Regions from separate parts of the Mesorhizobium sp. WSM4840 genome, predicted to be linked through region 1. Evidence: predicted binding sites of a transcription regulator. Region 1 holds the regulator's gene; each other region holds the start of a gene.
The links. The regulator LexA, encoded in region 1, represses DNA repair genes until DNA is damaged. The targets are predictions, from matches to a motif close to TGTTCNNNNTGTGTTCNG.

Region 2: AC0L3I_RS30265 (YifB family Mg chelatase-like AAA ATPase) is a predicted target of LexA. The motif match lies at 4,110-4,127, and genes of this name have one in related genera.
Region 3: dinB (DNA polymerase IV) is a predicted target of LexA. The motif match lies at 1,865-1,882, and genes of this name have one in related genera.

The regions. Positions count from the first base shown of each region.
Region 1 is NZ_JBVVQD010000005.1:162,602-167,929, forward strand. Features, by position in the region: gene trpD (anthranilate phosphoribosyltransferase) at 1-123, shown strand, start outside; gene trpC (indole-3-glycerol phosphate synthase TrpC) at 128-979, shown strand; gene moaC (cyclic pyranopterin monophosphate synthase MoaC) at 1,046-1,540, shown strand; gene AC0L3I_RS09810 (molybdopterin molybdotransferase MoeA) at 1,543-2,748, shown strand; gene lexA (transcriptional repressor LexA) at 2,853-3,590, shown strand; gene AC0L3I_RS09820 (ComEC/Rec2 family competence protein) at 3,584-5,328, opposite strand, start outside.
Region 2 is NZ_JBVVQD010000032.1:66,328-71,655, reverse strand. Features, by position in the region: gene AC0L3I_RS30270 (malate synthase G) at 240-2,411, shown strand; gene AC0L3I_RS30265 (YifB family Mg chelatase-like AAA ATPase) at 2,485-4,017, opposite strand; gene gshB (glutathione synthase) at 4,199-5,140, opposite strand.
Region 3 is NZ_JBVVQD010000013.1:156,980-162,307, forward strand. Features, by position in the region: gene AC0L3I_RS18945 (hypothetical protein) at 144-446, opposite strand; gene AC0L3I_RS18950 (hypothetical protein) at 658-1,026, shown strand; gene AC0L3I_RS18955 (GNAT family N-acetyltransferase) at 1,150-1,608, shown strand; gene dinB (DNA polymerase IV) at 1,939-3,180, shown strand; gene AC0L3I_RS18965 (DUF2182 domain-containing protein) at 3,307-4,215, opposite strand; gene AC0L3I_RS18970 (DUF1326 domain-containing protein) at 4,224-4,856, opposite strand; gene AC0L3I_RS18975 (sulfite oxidase) at 5,114-5,328, shown strand, end outside.

The sequences.
Region 1 (5,328 bases):
GGGCTGGTGGTGGCGGGCAAGGCGACGACGCTTGCCGACGGCATGGCGACGGCGGCGCAAGCCATCGACAGTGGCCGGGCGCTGAAAGTGCTCGATCGGCTGGTCGAGATTTCGAACGGATAGAGCCGTGTCTGATATCCTGCGCAAGATCGAAGCCTACAAGCGCGACGAGATCGCCGCGGCGAAGGCGCGCGTGCCGCTTGCCGAGGTCAAGGCGCGGGCGAAGGACACCGACGCAGCGCGCGGCTTTCTCTCGGCTCTTGAAGCCAGGCGCAAATCCGGCAGCTTCGCGCTGATCGCCGAGATCAAGAAGGCCAGCCCGTCCAAGGGCCTGATCCGTGCCGATTTCGATCCGCCGGCACTGGCCAGGGCCTATGCGAAAGGTGGCGCCGCCTGCCTTTCGGTGCTGACCGACGCGCCGTCCTTCCAGGGTGCGCCTGAATTCCTCACCGATGCGCGCAACGCCGTGACATTGCCCGCTTTGCGCAAGGATTTTCTGTTCGAGCCTTATCAGGTATTCGAAGCCCGTGCGTGGGGCGCTGACGCCATCCTGATCATCATGGCGAGCGTCGATGACGCCGTGGCCAGGGAACTCGAAACGACGGCGTTCGAACTCGGCATGGACGCGCTGGTCGAAGTGCATGACGAGGCTGAGACGGAACGCGCGCTGAAACTGTCATCGCGGCTGATCGGCATCAACAACCGCAATCTCCGGACGTTCGAAACCAGCATCGAGACCTCGGAGCGGCTCGCGACGATGATGCCGGCAGACCGCCTGCTGGTCAGCGAGAGCGGTATTTTCTCGCACGAAGACTGCCGCAGGCTGCAACGGAGCGACATCGGTACGTTCCTCGTCGGCGAGAGCCTGATGCGGCAACAGGACGTGGCCACTGCGACGCGCCTGCTTTTGACGGGCAATGCGCCCGCCATTGCATCGGCCCGAAAATCGGAATCGATTTTCGGAGAGCACGATGCATAGATTCAAAGTGTTAGAGCGTGCTTTGCGCGTCCAGACGGACGCACGTCGCGCTAAGGTGACCTGACGATGACGGCCGCCCTCACCCATCTTGGCGCGAAAGGCGAAGCCAATATGGTCGATGTCGGCGACAAGGCGGAGACGACGCGCACGGCAATCGCCGAAGGTCTTGTCTCGATGCGGCCCGAAACGCTGAAGATGATTCTCGACGGCGATGCCAAGAAGGGCGACGTGCTGGGCACGGCGCGCATCGCCGGCATCATGGCGGCCAAGAGGACGCATGAGCTGATCCCGCTCTGCCATCCGCTGCTGTTGACCAAGGTATCCATTGACATCGAACCGGACGCGACGCTGCCAGGCCTGAAGGTCACGGCGCTGGCCCGCGTCACCGGTAAGACCGGCGTCGAGATGGAAGCGCTGACCGCCGTCTCGGTCGCCTGCCTGACCATCTATGACATGGCCAAGGCGGTCGACCGCGCCATGGTGATCTCGGGCATCAGGCTGGCGGAAAAGACCGGCGGCAAATCCGGCGACTACAAGGCGGATGCCAAGGGGGCAGGCTAATAATGGCACTGCTTCCGGTCGCCGAGGCGCTCGAGCGCCTGCTTGAGGATGCTGCGCCCTTGCAGGCTGAAAGCGTCGCCCTGATGGACGCCGCCGACCGCGTGCTGGCGGAGCCGCTCCTGGCGCTCCGCACCCAGCCGCCGTTCAACGCGTCCGCCATGGACGGCTATGCCGTGCGGGCCGAGGATGTCGCATCCGTGCCCGCAAGACTTTCGGTGATCGGCATGGCGCCGGCCGGACGCGGCTTTGCCGGAACAGTCGGCCCGGCGCAGGCCGTGCGCATCTTCACCGGCGCGCCGCTTCCTGCAGGCGCGGACACCATCGTCATCCAGGAGAATGTCCGCGACCTCGGCGGCGGCAGCATCGAAGTGACCGCGTCGACGGTTGAAGGCCGCAACATCCGCCGCCTCGGGCTCGATTTCTCGAAGGGCGACGTCCTGCTGGAGAAAGGCCGCCCGCTTGATCCGGCGGCATTGTCGCTGGCGGCGTCGGCCAACCACCCGCAGGTCAGCGTGGTGAAACGGCCGTTGGTCGCCATCATCGCCACCGGCGACGAATTGCTGCCGCCGGGCAGCGACCTTGGCCCCGACCAGATCATCTCGTCCAATGCCTATGGCGTCGCCGCCGCGGCCCGCTCGGTCGGCGCCAGCGCGCTCGATCTCGGCATCGCCCCCGACCGCAAGGAGGCGATCGCCACGCTGGTGAAACAAGCGGTCGACGCAGGCGCCGACGTCATCGTCACGCTGGGCGGCGCCTCGGTCGGCGACCATGACCTGGTCCATGACGTGCTGACCGGTGAAGGCATGACGCTCGATTTCTGGAAAATCGCCATGCGGCCCGGCAAGCCGCTGATGTTCGGGCGGCTGGGTGACATCCGCTGCATCGGCCTGCCTGGCAATCCGGTGGCGAGCCTGGTCTGCACGCAGCTCTTTCTGACGCCGCTGCTTGCGCGGCTCGGCGGCCGCGCCTTCCGGCAGGACATGCGTCAGGCGCGGCTCGGCGCCGCCATGCCGGCCAACGATCTCAGGCAGGACTATGTACGCGCCGTGGTTAGCGAAGAAGCCGGCACGCTGCTGGCGACCCCGTTCGGCATCCAGGATTCCTCGATGCTCAAAATGCTGGCCGACGCCAACGGGCTGATCGTGCGCGAGCCGTTCGCTCCCCCAGCCGCGACGGGCGCCGCGTGCAGCGTGCTGATGCTACGCTGAACAAAACGTCAACACATTCATTAAATTTTAAACGGTTGCGGAACACAACTGGAACAGATAGTGTTTGTTCTGGGTTTGTTTTTCTGATTCTGTTGGGGGTCGCGATGCTGACACGCAAACAACATGAACTGCTGATGTTCATCCACGAGCGGCTGAAGGAAAGCGGCATTCCGCCCTCGTTCGACGAGATGAAGGAAGCGCTCGACCTCGCCTCGAAGTCGGGGATCCATCGGCTGATCACTGCACTGGAGGAGCGCGGTTTCATTCGCCGCCTGCCCAACCGCGCCCGCGCGCTGGAGGTGCTGCGCCTGCCCGATTCGATCGCGCCCGGCCTCAATGCGGCGCGCAAATTCTCGCCAAGCGTCATTCAGGGCAGCCTTGGGCAGGGCAGCCTCGGACGACAGATCAAGCCGGCGCCTTCGCGCATGCCCGCAGCCGGCAATGACGACGACGTCGTTGCCACCATCTCCATACCGGTGATGGGCCGCATCGCTGCCGGTGTGCCGATCGACGCCATCCAGCACCAGACGCATTCGATTTCGGTACCACCGGACATGATCACCGGCGGCACGCACTACGCGCTGGAGGTCAAGGGTGACTCGATGATCGAGGCCGGCATTTTCGACGGCGACACGGTCATCATCCGCAACGCCGACACCGCCCAGCCTGGCGAGATCATCGTCGCCTTGGTCGACGACGAGGAAGCGACGCTGAAGCGGTTCCGCCGCAAAGGTGCCTCGATCGCACTGGAAGCCGCCAATCCGGCCTATGAGACGCGCATCTTCGGGCCGGACAGGGTCAAGGTGCAAGGCAAGCTCGTCGGACTGATCCGGCGTTACTGAACGGCAGGCTTTTTGGGTTTCTCGGCCCTGCGGTATGGCGGCAGGCCCCTCGCCTCGCGCGAAAATCTCCGCTGCTCATGCCAAGGCCTATAGGGCTGTCTGACGGCAAAACGGATTTCTGCGCGCGTCGTCGCAGATAGCGGATCGAAAAAGACGGCGGCACTGCCCATGCGAGCGAGCTGCCGTTTGGTGACGACGAGAACCAGCGGATTGCGGCAGGGATTATAATAGGCTGTGGCATCATCGATGACGATCAAATCCGCAAAGGCACAGGCTGGCCGTGCGGTTTTGCGGTCGTCGGCGAGCGCGATGATCGCGCCGGACTGGTGCCGGGCGAGGCACAGGCCGGCAGTGCAGTAGAAGGGCGCTCCCGGCGGCAGGTCGGCCGGGTCGACGATGTCGAACCGCACGTCTCCTTTTTCGAATGTCTCCGGCTCGACAATGGTCGCTGAAACCAGCGCATGTTTCCAGTTGTCGGTGGTGAATTCGTTCGAGTGCACCCGGTTGACGGCAAGTTCGCCGCCGCCGATCGGCAGCGCCACCAGATGCGCATCTTCCGAAATCAGCACGTCGGGGGTGCGCGTCTCGGAAATCGTCAGCAGGCCGGCGAGCGCAAAGGGAAGTGCCGCAAGCCGCAACCATGTCGTTGCCATCGTGGCGATGACCAGGGCGGCCGTCACCAGCAGAACCGACTGCAACGAGATCAGCCCGACGGCATCGACCGGCGACCGCTCGGAGATCCATCCCGATATTGCAATCATGGCCGTCAGCCCCTTGCCCATCATGTATAGGAAAGGGCCGTCGAAGCCGAACGGCATTGCCAAGGCGCTGACGACGGCCAGGAACATCACGACCGTGACGATCGGCATGACGGCCAGATTGGCGAACAGGCTGAGCGGCGAGACGCGCTGGAAGTGCCAGATGGCGAAGAGTGCGGTGGCGCTGCCGGCAATGATGGAGGTCATTGCGATGGTACCTGTCCCAGCGGCAAGTTTTCGCGTGACGAAAGCGATCGTTGACCGTCGCTGTGGCGGCGCGGTGGCCTTGTCGGCACGATAGTCGGACCAGCCGGCATAGGCGCCCACGAGAGCAGCGGTCGCGGCGAAGGACATCTGGAAGCTTGGGCCGACCACCTCGTGCGGCGACACGACGATGACGGCGATGGCCGAAATCGCCAGATTGCGCATGGTGAGTGCCGCCCGGTCGAACAGCACGGCGACAAGCATTACCGCCAGCATGATAAAGCTGCGTTCAGCCGCGACCACGATACCGGAAAAAATCAGATAGGCAGCGATGGAAACGAGTGCGGCAGCAGCCGCATATTTTTTGACCGGCCGGCGCGACGAAAAATCGGGAACCAGCGCAAAGGCGCCGCGCAGCAATCCCATGATGGTGCCGGCGACAAGCGCCATGTGCAGGCCGGAAATCGAGATGATGTGGTAGATGCCGGTGCGCCGCATCGATTCGTTTATCTCTTCGGGAATGCCGGCACGCACGCCGACGATCAGCGCGGCGGCAATCTCCCCCTCGGCGCCACCGATGCTGTCCCTGATATGGTCGGCGATGGTTTCACGCGCCTTTTCGATCGAGGAAGAAATGCGCGCGGCGAACGGTGCATCTTCGGAAACGACGATCTTCGGATTGCCGAGGAAAAAGCCACTGGCACCGATACCGGCGAAATAGCTGTCGAAGGAGAAGTCATAACTGTCCGGCCTAACCGGGCCAGTCGGAGGCAGAA
Region 2 (5,328 bases), on a different contig from region 1:
ACTCCAAAACGTCTTCTTCATTTGACAGGCAATGTATAAGGCCGGGTTTACTGGAATGAGAAAATTGGCCCGATATGCGATTGCACATAGCCGCTTATGCGCCGCGACGTCGTTTCGCTCCTGCTTCGCCTGGGATGACGAAGTGGACCAAAATACCCACCTTCACCCTAAGCTGAATTGACCGTGCTACCCTGACATGCCAAAGGCCCGGCCAAAGCCTTCATCTTGGAGACACCCCGATGACCGATCGCGTCGAAATCGCCGGATTGCGGATTGCCCGCGAGCTTTATGATTTCGTCGTGAACGAGGCGCTGCGGGGCACCGGCATTGCAGCCGACGCCTTCTGGACCGGCCTCTCGACCATCGTTCACGAGCTTTCGCCGAAGAACCGGGCGCTGCTGGAAAAGCGCGACGCGCTGCAGGACCAGATCGACCGCTGGTATCGCGACAATGGCGCGCCCAGCGATATGGAAGCCTACAAGGGATTCCTGAAGGAGATCGGTTATCTCGTGCCTGAGGGGCCGGCCTTCTCAGTGACGACCGAAAATGTCGACCCGGAGATGTCGGTGGTTGCCGGGCCGCAGCTGGTGGTGCCGGCGATGAACGCGCGCTACGCGCTGAACGCCGCCAATGCGCGCTGGGGCTCGCTCTATGACGCGCTCTACGGCACCGACGCCATTCCCGAGACCGGCGGCGCCGAGAAGGGAGGCAGATTCAATCCCGTGCGCGGCGCCAAGGTCATTGCCTGGGCGAAGGATTTTCTCGACGAGTCGGTGCCGGTCACCTCGGGCAAATGGGCAGGGGTGAACGGGCTTTCGGTTGCCAACGGCATGTTGCGGCTGGGCGAGGGCGCCGGCGCCACCACGCTTGCCGACCCCAGACAGTTTGCCGGCTATCGCGGCGACGCCGCCAATCCCGAAGCCGTCCTGCTCACCAAGAATGGCCTGCATATCGAGATCGTCATCGACCGCAGCAACCAGATCGGCAAGACCGATCCGGCCGGCATTGCCGAAGTCGTGCTGGAATCGGCGCTGACCACCATCCAGGACTGCGAGGATTCGGTCGCGGCGGTGGATGCGCAGGACAAGGTCGTGGTCTACCGCAACTGGCTCGGCCTGATGAAGGGCGACCTTGCCGAGGAGATCACGAAGGGCGGCAAGACCTTTACGCGAAAACTCAATTCCGACCGGTCGTATACCGCGCCTGATGGCGGCGCTCTGAGCCTGCCCGGCCGCTCGCTGATGCTGGTCAGGAATGTCGGTCACCTCATGACCAATCCGGCGATAACGGACCGCGACGGCAACGAGGTGCCGGAAGGCATCATGGATGCGGCGATGACGGCGTTGATCGCGCTGCACGATGTTGGGCCGATCGGGCGCCGCGCCAATTCACGCGCCGGCTCGATGTATGTCGTAAAACCCAAGATGCACGGGCCGGAGGAAGTCGCTTTCGCCGTCGAGATATTCGACCGCGTCGAGGCGCTGCTCGGCATGGCCGAAAATACCATCAAGATGGGCATCATGGACGAGGAGCGGCGCACCACCGTGAACCTCAAGGAGGCGATCCGCGCCGCCAAAGACCGCGTCGTCTTCATCAACACCGGTTTCCTCGACCGCACCGGCGACGAGATCCACACCTCGATGGAAGCCGGCCCGATGATCCGCAAGGGCGACATGAAGCAGGCCGCCTGGATTGCCGCCTATGAGGCCTGGAACGTCGACACCGGGCTGGAATGCGGGCTGGCCGGCCATGCCCAGATCGGCAAGGGCATGTGGGCGATGCCCGACCTAATGGCGGCAATGTTGGCCGAGAAGATCGCCCATCCCAAGGCCGGCGCCAACACCGCCTGGGTGCCGTCGCCGACGGCGGCAACGCTGCACGCCACCCACTACCACAAGGTCGACGTTCAGGCCGTGCAGGCGGCGCTGAAAAGCCGGCCCAAGGCAAAGCTCGACGACATATTGTCGGTGCCGGTAGCGGTGCGGCCGAACTGGTCTCAGGCAGACATCCAGAAGGAGCTCGACAACAACGCGCAGGGCATTCTGGGCTATGTCGTGCGCTGGATCGACCAGGGCGTCGGCTGCTCGAAAGTGCCTGACATCAATGACATCGGCCTGATGGAGGACCGCGCCACGCTGCGCATCTCCTCGCAGCACATCGCCAACTGGCTGCATCATGGCGTCTGCACCTCGGACCAGGTGATGGAGACGATGAAGCGCATGGCTGGCGTCGTCGACCGCCAGAACGCAGGCGATCCGCTCTACCAGCCGATGGCGCCGGACTTCGACAAATCGATCGCCTTCCTCGCTGCCTGCGACTTGGTTTTCAAAGGCCGCACCCAGCCCAACGGCTACACCGAACCAGTACTGCACGCGCGGCGGCTGGAGCTGAAGGCACGTGCATCGGCCTGACCCGAAGGTTCAACCTTTAAGGAGGCGGGTGAGGTAGGCTCGGCGTCCCCCACCCCTCAAGGGGAGGGAAACGTCACGCCGCCTGCGCCATCCGCTCCGAGCTCATGCGGTAGGAAATCGCCTCGGCCAGATGGATGCGGCCGACCGTCTCGCTCGCCTCGAGATCGGCCAGCGTCCGCGCCACTTTCAGCACCCGATGATAGGCCCGTGCGGAAAAGCCGAGTTTTTCGCTGGCGTCCCTGAGCAGCGACAGGCCTGATGCATCCGGCATCGCGATCTCCTCAATGACCGAGGGCGAGCAATGCGCGTTGGTGGTGGCGGAGGTCGCGCCGAGCCGTTCGAAACGCTCGCGCTGGATCGTCCGGGCGCGTGCCACGCGCAATGCCACCGCGGCACTTTTCTCCGCCCGGTCCGGCCGGATCAGATCGCTGGCCGAGACCGCCGGCACCTCGATCCGGAGATCGATGCGGTCGAGCAGCGGGCCGGAAATGCGCGCCTGGTAGTCGGTGCGGCAACGGTCGCCGCGCAGGCAGCGATAGCCCGGCTCGCCGGCCATGCCGCAGCGGCACGGATTCATCGCCGCGACCAGCTGGATGCGCGCCGGATAGGTGACGCGATGGTTGGCGCGGGCGATCATGCAATCGCCGGTCTCCAGCGGCTGGCGCAGCGCATCGAGCGCCTGCGGCGAGAATTCGGGAAACTCGTCGAGGAACAGCACGCCGTGATGGGCAAGCGAGGCCTCGCCCGGCCGCACGCGCAGGCCGCCGCCGACCATCGCCGCCATCGAGGCCGAATGGTGCGGCGCTCGGAACGGCCGCCGGTCGGTCAGTTTTCCCTCGCCGAGTTCGCCTGCCACTGATGCGATCATCGAGACTTCGAGCAATTCCCTCGGCGCCAGCGGCGGCAGGATCGACGGCAGCCGCTGCGCCAGCATCGATTTTCCCGATCCCGGCGGTCCGACCATCAGCAGATTGTGGCCGCCGGCTGCCGCCACTTCCAGTGCTCGCTTGGCGGTCTCCTGGCCCTTGATGTCGGCGAGATCCGGCAGGTCGCGCGCCGAGGTATGGATGCCGGCTTCTGGCCGCGACAGCACCTGCGTGCCGCGAAAATGATTGGCGATGGCGATCAGGCTGCGTGGCGCCAGGATGTCGAAATCCTTGCCGGCCCACGCCGCTTCCGGGCCGCAGGCGAAAGGACAGATCAGGCCCTTGCCTTCGGCATTGGCGCCGATCGCCGCCGGCAGCGCGCCGGCCACCGCGGCGATGGTGCCGTCGAGCGACAGCTCGCCAAGCACGACATAGCCGGACAGCATGTCGCCTGGAATGGCGCCCAATGCCGCCATCAGACCGAGCGCGATCGGCAAATCGTAATGGCTGCCTTCCTTGGGCAGGTCAGCCGGCGCCAGGTTAACCGTGACCTTCTTGGACGGCATCGACAGGCCCGACGCATGCAGCGCTGCCTGAACCCGCTCGCGGCTTTCGGCCACCGCCTTGTCGCCGAGGCCGACGATGTGCATGTTGACCTTGCCCGGCGCGATCATCACCTGCACGTCGACCGGCACGGCCTCAATGCCTTGGAAAGCGACCGTGCGAACCCTTGCCACCATTTTTTGTCCCCGGACATGGGCTCGCCCGAAGCCCATGCGATCATGCCGCGAACGGCGTTTACCAGAAACAACCACAGATTTCACACGAAGGCAAGAACATTACGGGAACAACTGGACGCTACAATCTGATGGCGTCGCGGCGCTAACGGGTCGGAAAAACACTGTTCCGCAAAGCGTGCGCTTACTTGCGTTTGTCCTCGACCGCATCCCAGAACAGGCTCGCAATATCGGCGCCACCAAAACGCTGCACCTCGCGCACGCCGGTCGGCGACGTCACGTTGATCTCGGTCATGTAGTCGCCGATCACGTCGATGCCGACGAGGATAAAGCCGCGCTCCTTCAGCGACGGGCCGATGCGGGCGCAGATCTCGCGTTCGCGCTCCGTCAATTCGGTTTTTTCGGCGCGGCCGCCGACATGCATGTTGGAGCGTGAATCAGTCTCGGCCGGCACCCGGTTGATGGCGCCGACCGGCTCACCGTCGATCAGGATGATGCGCTTGTCGCCGGCGCGCACCTCCTTCAGATAGCGCTGCACGATGTAAGGCTCGCGGAACAACTGCCCGAACATCTCGAGCAGCGAGGCAAGGTTGCGGTCGGCCTCGTGCAGGTGGAAGATGCCGGCGCCGCCATTGCCGTAGAGCGGCTTGACGATGATGTCGCCGAACTCCTTGCGGAAGGCGGCGACCTCCAGCGGGTCCTTGGTGATCAGCGTTTCCGGCATCAGGTCGGGAAATTCGGTGACGAAGATCTTTTCCGGGCTGTTGCGCACCCAGGCCGGGTCGTTGACCACCAGCGTCCGGGGATGGATGCGCTCAAGGATATGCGTGGAGGTGATGTAGTTCATGTCGAACGGCGGATCCTGCCTGAGCAGGATGACGTCCATCTCCGACAGGTCGGTGCGGACTTCTTCGCTGAGTGAATAGTGATTGCCCTTCTCATCGCGGACTTGCATTTCCTCGATGCGGGCAAACACCTTGCCGCCGCGCAGCAATAGGCGGTCGGGCGTATAATGGAACAGCTGGTGGCCGCGCCGCTGCGCTTCCAGCGAAAGCGCGAAAGACGTGTCGCCGGCAATCGAGACGGTGGAGATGTGGTCCATCTGGATGGCGATTTTCAAAGGCATGGCGGATCTCCGGCGGATCGGATGGGCAGCTGTGCTTGCCCTTACAACCTCCCCGGTCATCTGCCAATCGCGAGATTTTGAGGATTGCCTGCTGCAAGCTGGACGTCAGTCGGTCAGTTGCAGACAAAGCGAGGCTGTGCGTGCGCTCGATGCCTTCGTGGGGTTGGCCGCCGCTGCGAGGACGCGTA
Region 3 (5,328 bases), on a different contig from region 1:
AGGCAATTTGCCGAGGTCAGCGCCAACGGAAGTCTCCCTCCCCCTTGTGGGGAGGGGTTAGGGGTGGGGGTACATCATAGAGCGAAAGCCTCGGCTTTCCACCTGCGATAGCCCTGCCCTGCGGGGAGAGGGCGTCTCCGCCATCAAGCCCGCCTGGATCTCTCCAGCGGAATCTCGCGCTCGCCAAGCATTCGCGCTTCGGCGCGGCGCTGCTGCTGCTCGTCGATGAACGCCGCCTGGATCGAGATCGCCGCGCCCGGCAGCCCGTCGGCGCGGCAGGCCGAGCAGCGAAGGCGCCCCGAAAGCGCCGCCAGCGGCGTCTGCGCGGTCACCCCGAAGCGCTTCAGCTCCGCCGGCTTCCACCATCTGTTGCGGCCGCAATCGATACACTCGACCGCGATCGAGACGACCTCGGCGATCGTCGCTTCCTTGCCCGGCAATGCCATCGTCCCTAGTGCCTCAGTTCCTGTTTTGTTCACATCATTAGGGGTTTTTCCCGAAGAGTCGAGTCAGTTCCGCTCACACCGTGCAAAAGTTTAACTTGCGTCTATTTTTGAGTTATGCTTATATATCTGTATCGACGGATAACGCCGCCGCGGACTATCGGATAGGCGGCAGGACCGGGCATCCGTCGCGGCCGCCAACAAGGAGACGAAGATGGACGCTCTCTCCGCCCAGTTCGCCCGCGATTGCGGCTATACTGGCGACAGCCCGGCCATGCTGGCGTCCTTCGCCGCCATCCGCCACGACGGCATAGGCAAGGGCCGTCTGGGCCATGACCAGCGCAAAGCGATCGTCGACCGGCTGAAGCATGGCGAGGCGCAGTTCCTGGCGGCGATCCGCCCGGCGCAGTCGGCCGAGGAGGCGCTCGAGGACGCCGCCCGCTTCATTGCGCTGTTCCGCAACATGCCGCGCTGGCGCCAGGAAAGGCGCGGCGCCGATCTCGCCCGCGCCAGGCAGCAGCGGCTCCTGGCGCGCTTCTTCCGCCGCTACGGCCACCGCCTCTGGGCACGGCAGGCGGCGTAAGCTGGAGGTCGCAGACGCCATCAGCCGCGAATGCCTGGCGCCGGTCGCCCGCACCGCGACGCGCCTGTCGCGCATAGCTGGACCGCACTTGCCGTCACCAAATCCACACCGTATGTCCACTCGATGAGCGAGATCAAATTCCGTCGCGCGCAAGCGCACGATCTGCCGGCGATTGTCGCACTGCTTGCCGACGATGCGCTCGGTGCTGGTCGGGAGGACCCGTCGACGCCGCTCGCGCCGTCCTACCTCGATGCGTTCCGAGCAATCGAAGCCGATCCCAACCAGCTGCTAGCGGTGGCCGTCGAAGCCGGACAAGTGGTCGGAACCCTGCAGCTCAGCTTCATCCCGGGCATTTCGAGGAAAGGCGCCTGGCGTGGCCAGATCGAAGGTGTTCGCGTCGCCCGGCAATGGCGGTCTCGCGGCGTCGGCAAGCAGATGATCGAATGGGCGGTTGAAGAATGCCGTGCACGCAACTGCAGCTTCGTTCGGCTCACGACCGACAAGAGCCGACGGAAGGCGCACGCTTTCTACGAGGGCCTCGGTTTCACCGCCAGCCATCTCGGCTATAAGATGGCGCTGTAGCGCTCGATCGGCTGATTGCCGAAGTCGGCGCTGCCCCTCATCCGCCTGCCGGCACCTTCTCCCCGTATAGTGACGGGGCAAAGGGGGCTGTCCGCAACCCCGGCACCCTTTTCTGCAACGCTGGAGATTGGCGAAACCCTTTGCGAAGGCTGTCCTTCTCCCCGTCCCTATACGGGGAGAAGTGCCCGGCAGGGCGATGAGGGGCAGCGCAACCTGAAGCGATTACCCCCCACGCTCCTTGACAATCCACCCACAATGTTCTCTTTACGTTCCATACAAAACCACCTCAAGACAGTGCGGCGTTCGCACCGCCGCGGGCGAACGGGCCCGATGGAAGCCAACATCCTCCACGCGGATCTGGATGCCTTCTATGCCTCGGTCGAACAGTTGCTCGACCCGGCCCTGCGCGGCAAGCCGATCGCCGTCGGCGGCGGTGTGGTGCTGGCCGCTTCCTACGAGGCCAAGGCCTTTGGCGTGCGTGGCGGCATGCCGGGGCGGCGCGCCCGGGAACTCTGCCCCGGGCTGATTTTCGTCGGCGGCCATTTCAAGGATTATCAGCGGCTCGGCGACGCGGCCATCAAAGTGCTTGGCGATTTCACGCCGATGGTCGAGCGGATCTCCATCGACGAGGCGTTCGCCGACGTCGCCGGCTGCACCCATCTGTTCGGTCCGCCGGCCGAGATCGCCGCAACCATCCGCCGCCGCGTGCGGGCGGAGCTCGGCCTGCCGATCTCGGTCGGCGTGGCGCGTACCAAGCACCTGGCCAAGATCGCCTCGCAAGTGGCCAAACCCGACGGGCTGGTGGTGGTCGATCCGCGCCATGAGCTGGAGTTCCTCCACGATCTGCCGGTCGAGCTGATGTGGGGCGTCGGCCCGGTGACCAGGGAGCGGCTGGCCGGCATCGGCGTCAACACCATCGGCGAGCTGGCGAAAACGCCTGGCTGGTCGCTGGAGCGCCTGCTCGGGCCGGCGGCGGGCGAAAAACTCAACGCGCTGGCCTGGAACCGCGATCCGCGCAAGCTCGAGACGCAGCGCCGTGCGCGATCGGCCGGCGCACAATCGGCGCTCGGCAGGAAGCCGGCCGAGGCAAAAATCTTCGTGCCGGCGCTGCTGCATCTGGCCGACAGGGTCGCCACCAGGCTGCGGGCGAAATCACGACCCGGCCGCACCGTGACGGTTCGCGTTCGCTTTGCCGATCTGCGCTCGGTGACGCGCTCGATCACGCTCGACCAGCCGATTTCGGCAACCGCGATGCTGGCCGAGATCGCCGAGGCGCTGGTGCGCAAGGTGCTTGCCGATCATCCGCACGAGAAGACCATCTCGCTGCTGGCGATCGCCGTCTCGCATCTGGAAAAGCAACCGGCCCTGCAGCTGGAACTGCCGCTCGGCCTCGACGACGACCGCCGCCGCCCCGGCACCAGGAAGGGCGCGGCGCGCTGGACCGCCGACCGCGCCATCGACAAGATCCGCGACCGCTTCGGCTGGGAGGCGGTCGGCTATGCCTCGGTCGCGCTTGGGCAGTCGCGCTCGGTCCCCGACGCGTTTCGCGAACTGGCCGAAAAGGAATTGTGAGCCGCGATTACTCTTGGTCGCAAATCGCCGGAATGACGTTCTTGGATCCAGTTCGTTGTGCACCGGTTTTTGGCATCAACCGGATAGGGCAGCACCCGCTCGCAAATTTTCTGCGTCTTCTGGTCGTCAGACCAAAAGCGTTGCGCCGCCCCAGGCGATCAGGACGATGCCGGCCGCCCGGCCAACCCGCTGGCCGGCAGGAAACGCCTTTTCTACCAGCACCAGAATGGCGAGCCCGGCAACCCACACCAGGTTCATGATGCCCCCCACGAACAACAACGCCATCAGCATCCAGCAGCATCCGACACAAAACGCCCCGTGCAGTGCGCCCAAACGCAGCGCGCCGAGTGCGTGGGGACGCCAGTGTCGGGCAAGGAACGCCGTCGGTGCCCGGCAATGCGACAGGCAGGCGTTCTTGAGCGGCGAGAGCTGATAGAGGCCCGCGGCGATCAGGACGATGGCTGAAAGCCAGCGGCTTTGTGAGCTCATCAGCGTCGCGGAAGCGAAGGCTTCGCGTTCGAGCAGCCGATGCAACGCGGTCGCCGCAACGGAGAACCCCAGCCAGACCAGGAGGTAGCCTGCCATAAATACGCCGGTGGGCGCGAGCTTGTCCTGGATCTGGCCCTGTGCGAGCGCACGGCGATGCACGCTCGCATAGAGCAGGATGGTCGGCGCCGCGCTCGGCGACATCATGGCGATCATCATGACCCACCACATGGCGATCATCAGCGCCCAGTTCGCGGCCCCCCAGACCCGCGGTTCCGTCGCTGCGGCCATCGCGCTCATGTCCATGCCGGGCATGTCCATGCCAGACATATTCATGCCAGACATATCCATGCCGGGCATATCGGAGGTCACGCCGGCAGTTTGCTGGTGGGGGAACAGCGCGAGCCTCGACATCTCCCACGCATTCATGCCGAGCCCTGCACCGGCGACGATGTAAAGCCAGGCCAGCAGGCACAGCGCCACCACGCCCGCAATCGTGATGACGCGGTCGCGTCTGAGCAGGCGTTCCAGTGGCGACGCGCCGTTCATGCGAGGCGTCAGGCTCGCACCACCCCGTGATTGTTGAGATGCAGCCGCGCGAACTGGCCGTAACTGTCCTTCGTGGTCACCTGAACCGGGCCGCTGGTTGTGCTCGAAGCACTGCCGATCTCGGCGACCGCATATTCGAAGCCGTTCGGCAACACGATCTGCGCGCGCGAGTCCGCACCCGTCACCTTGTTGCGGATCGGTTCGCCGACCGTTTCGATGTAGTCCTTGACGAAGATGCGGCCCCTGCGGCCGTCAATATCGAGGTCGAGATCGATCTTCGTGAACACCGGCTCATTCATTTTTGTCACGGTTGAGGCGTAGACGGCGAACATCGTCGCGAACGGGTCGGTGTCCTGGCCGGTCATGATGCGCAGCAGCGCGTTACGCTGCCGGTCGGTTGCATTCTCGTCGACGAAAGCGATGGCTTCGCCATTGCCTTCGTGGATCGCGCCAGGCCATTTGAAGATCGCGGCGATCCGCAGGCCATCGAGAGCGGTTTCGCCATGATGACCCTCATCGATCTGAATGCCGGCAACGGCATGGCAATGGCCTTTGTCGGGCAACGCATTGAATTGACAGTTGCAGCCATATTCGCAGGTGCAATTGACGAGTTCGCGTCCCTTGATTTCCCAAGACGTCACGCTGTCCTCCCTGATGTCGAAATATTAGACCATCATCATACACCTGGACTCTTCCCTCTCAAAGGCGCACCCTTAAAAATGCGAAACCCAAGCGAGAGTTTCGTCCAATGCTTCACATGCTTGACTTGCGTCGGTGATTGTCTGACCTATCCGGATACTTCCGGCTGGGCAGACCTCATATTGTGTCGCCTATCCGTGATCAGGCTACGGCCTAAGGCACGTTGCAGCCCGTTCCGGATCAACTGGGAGGTAAACACATGCCTGATTTTCAGCGCAGAGAACTTCTTGTTCAAGGAAGCGCGGCTCTTGCCGCAATTGCTGCTCTCTATACCTCGCGTCGGGCTTACGCTTTTCCAACACGGCCGAGCGAGGAGGTTATTGCGTGGCTGGACCAGCCGACCGAAAATCCCGATCCGGTCGGTATCCAGAAGCAGCTTGTCTGGGAGGATTTGGATAGCTGGATAACTCCAAA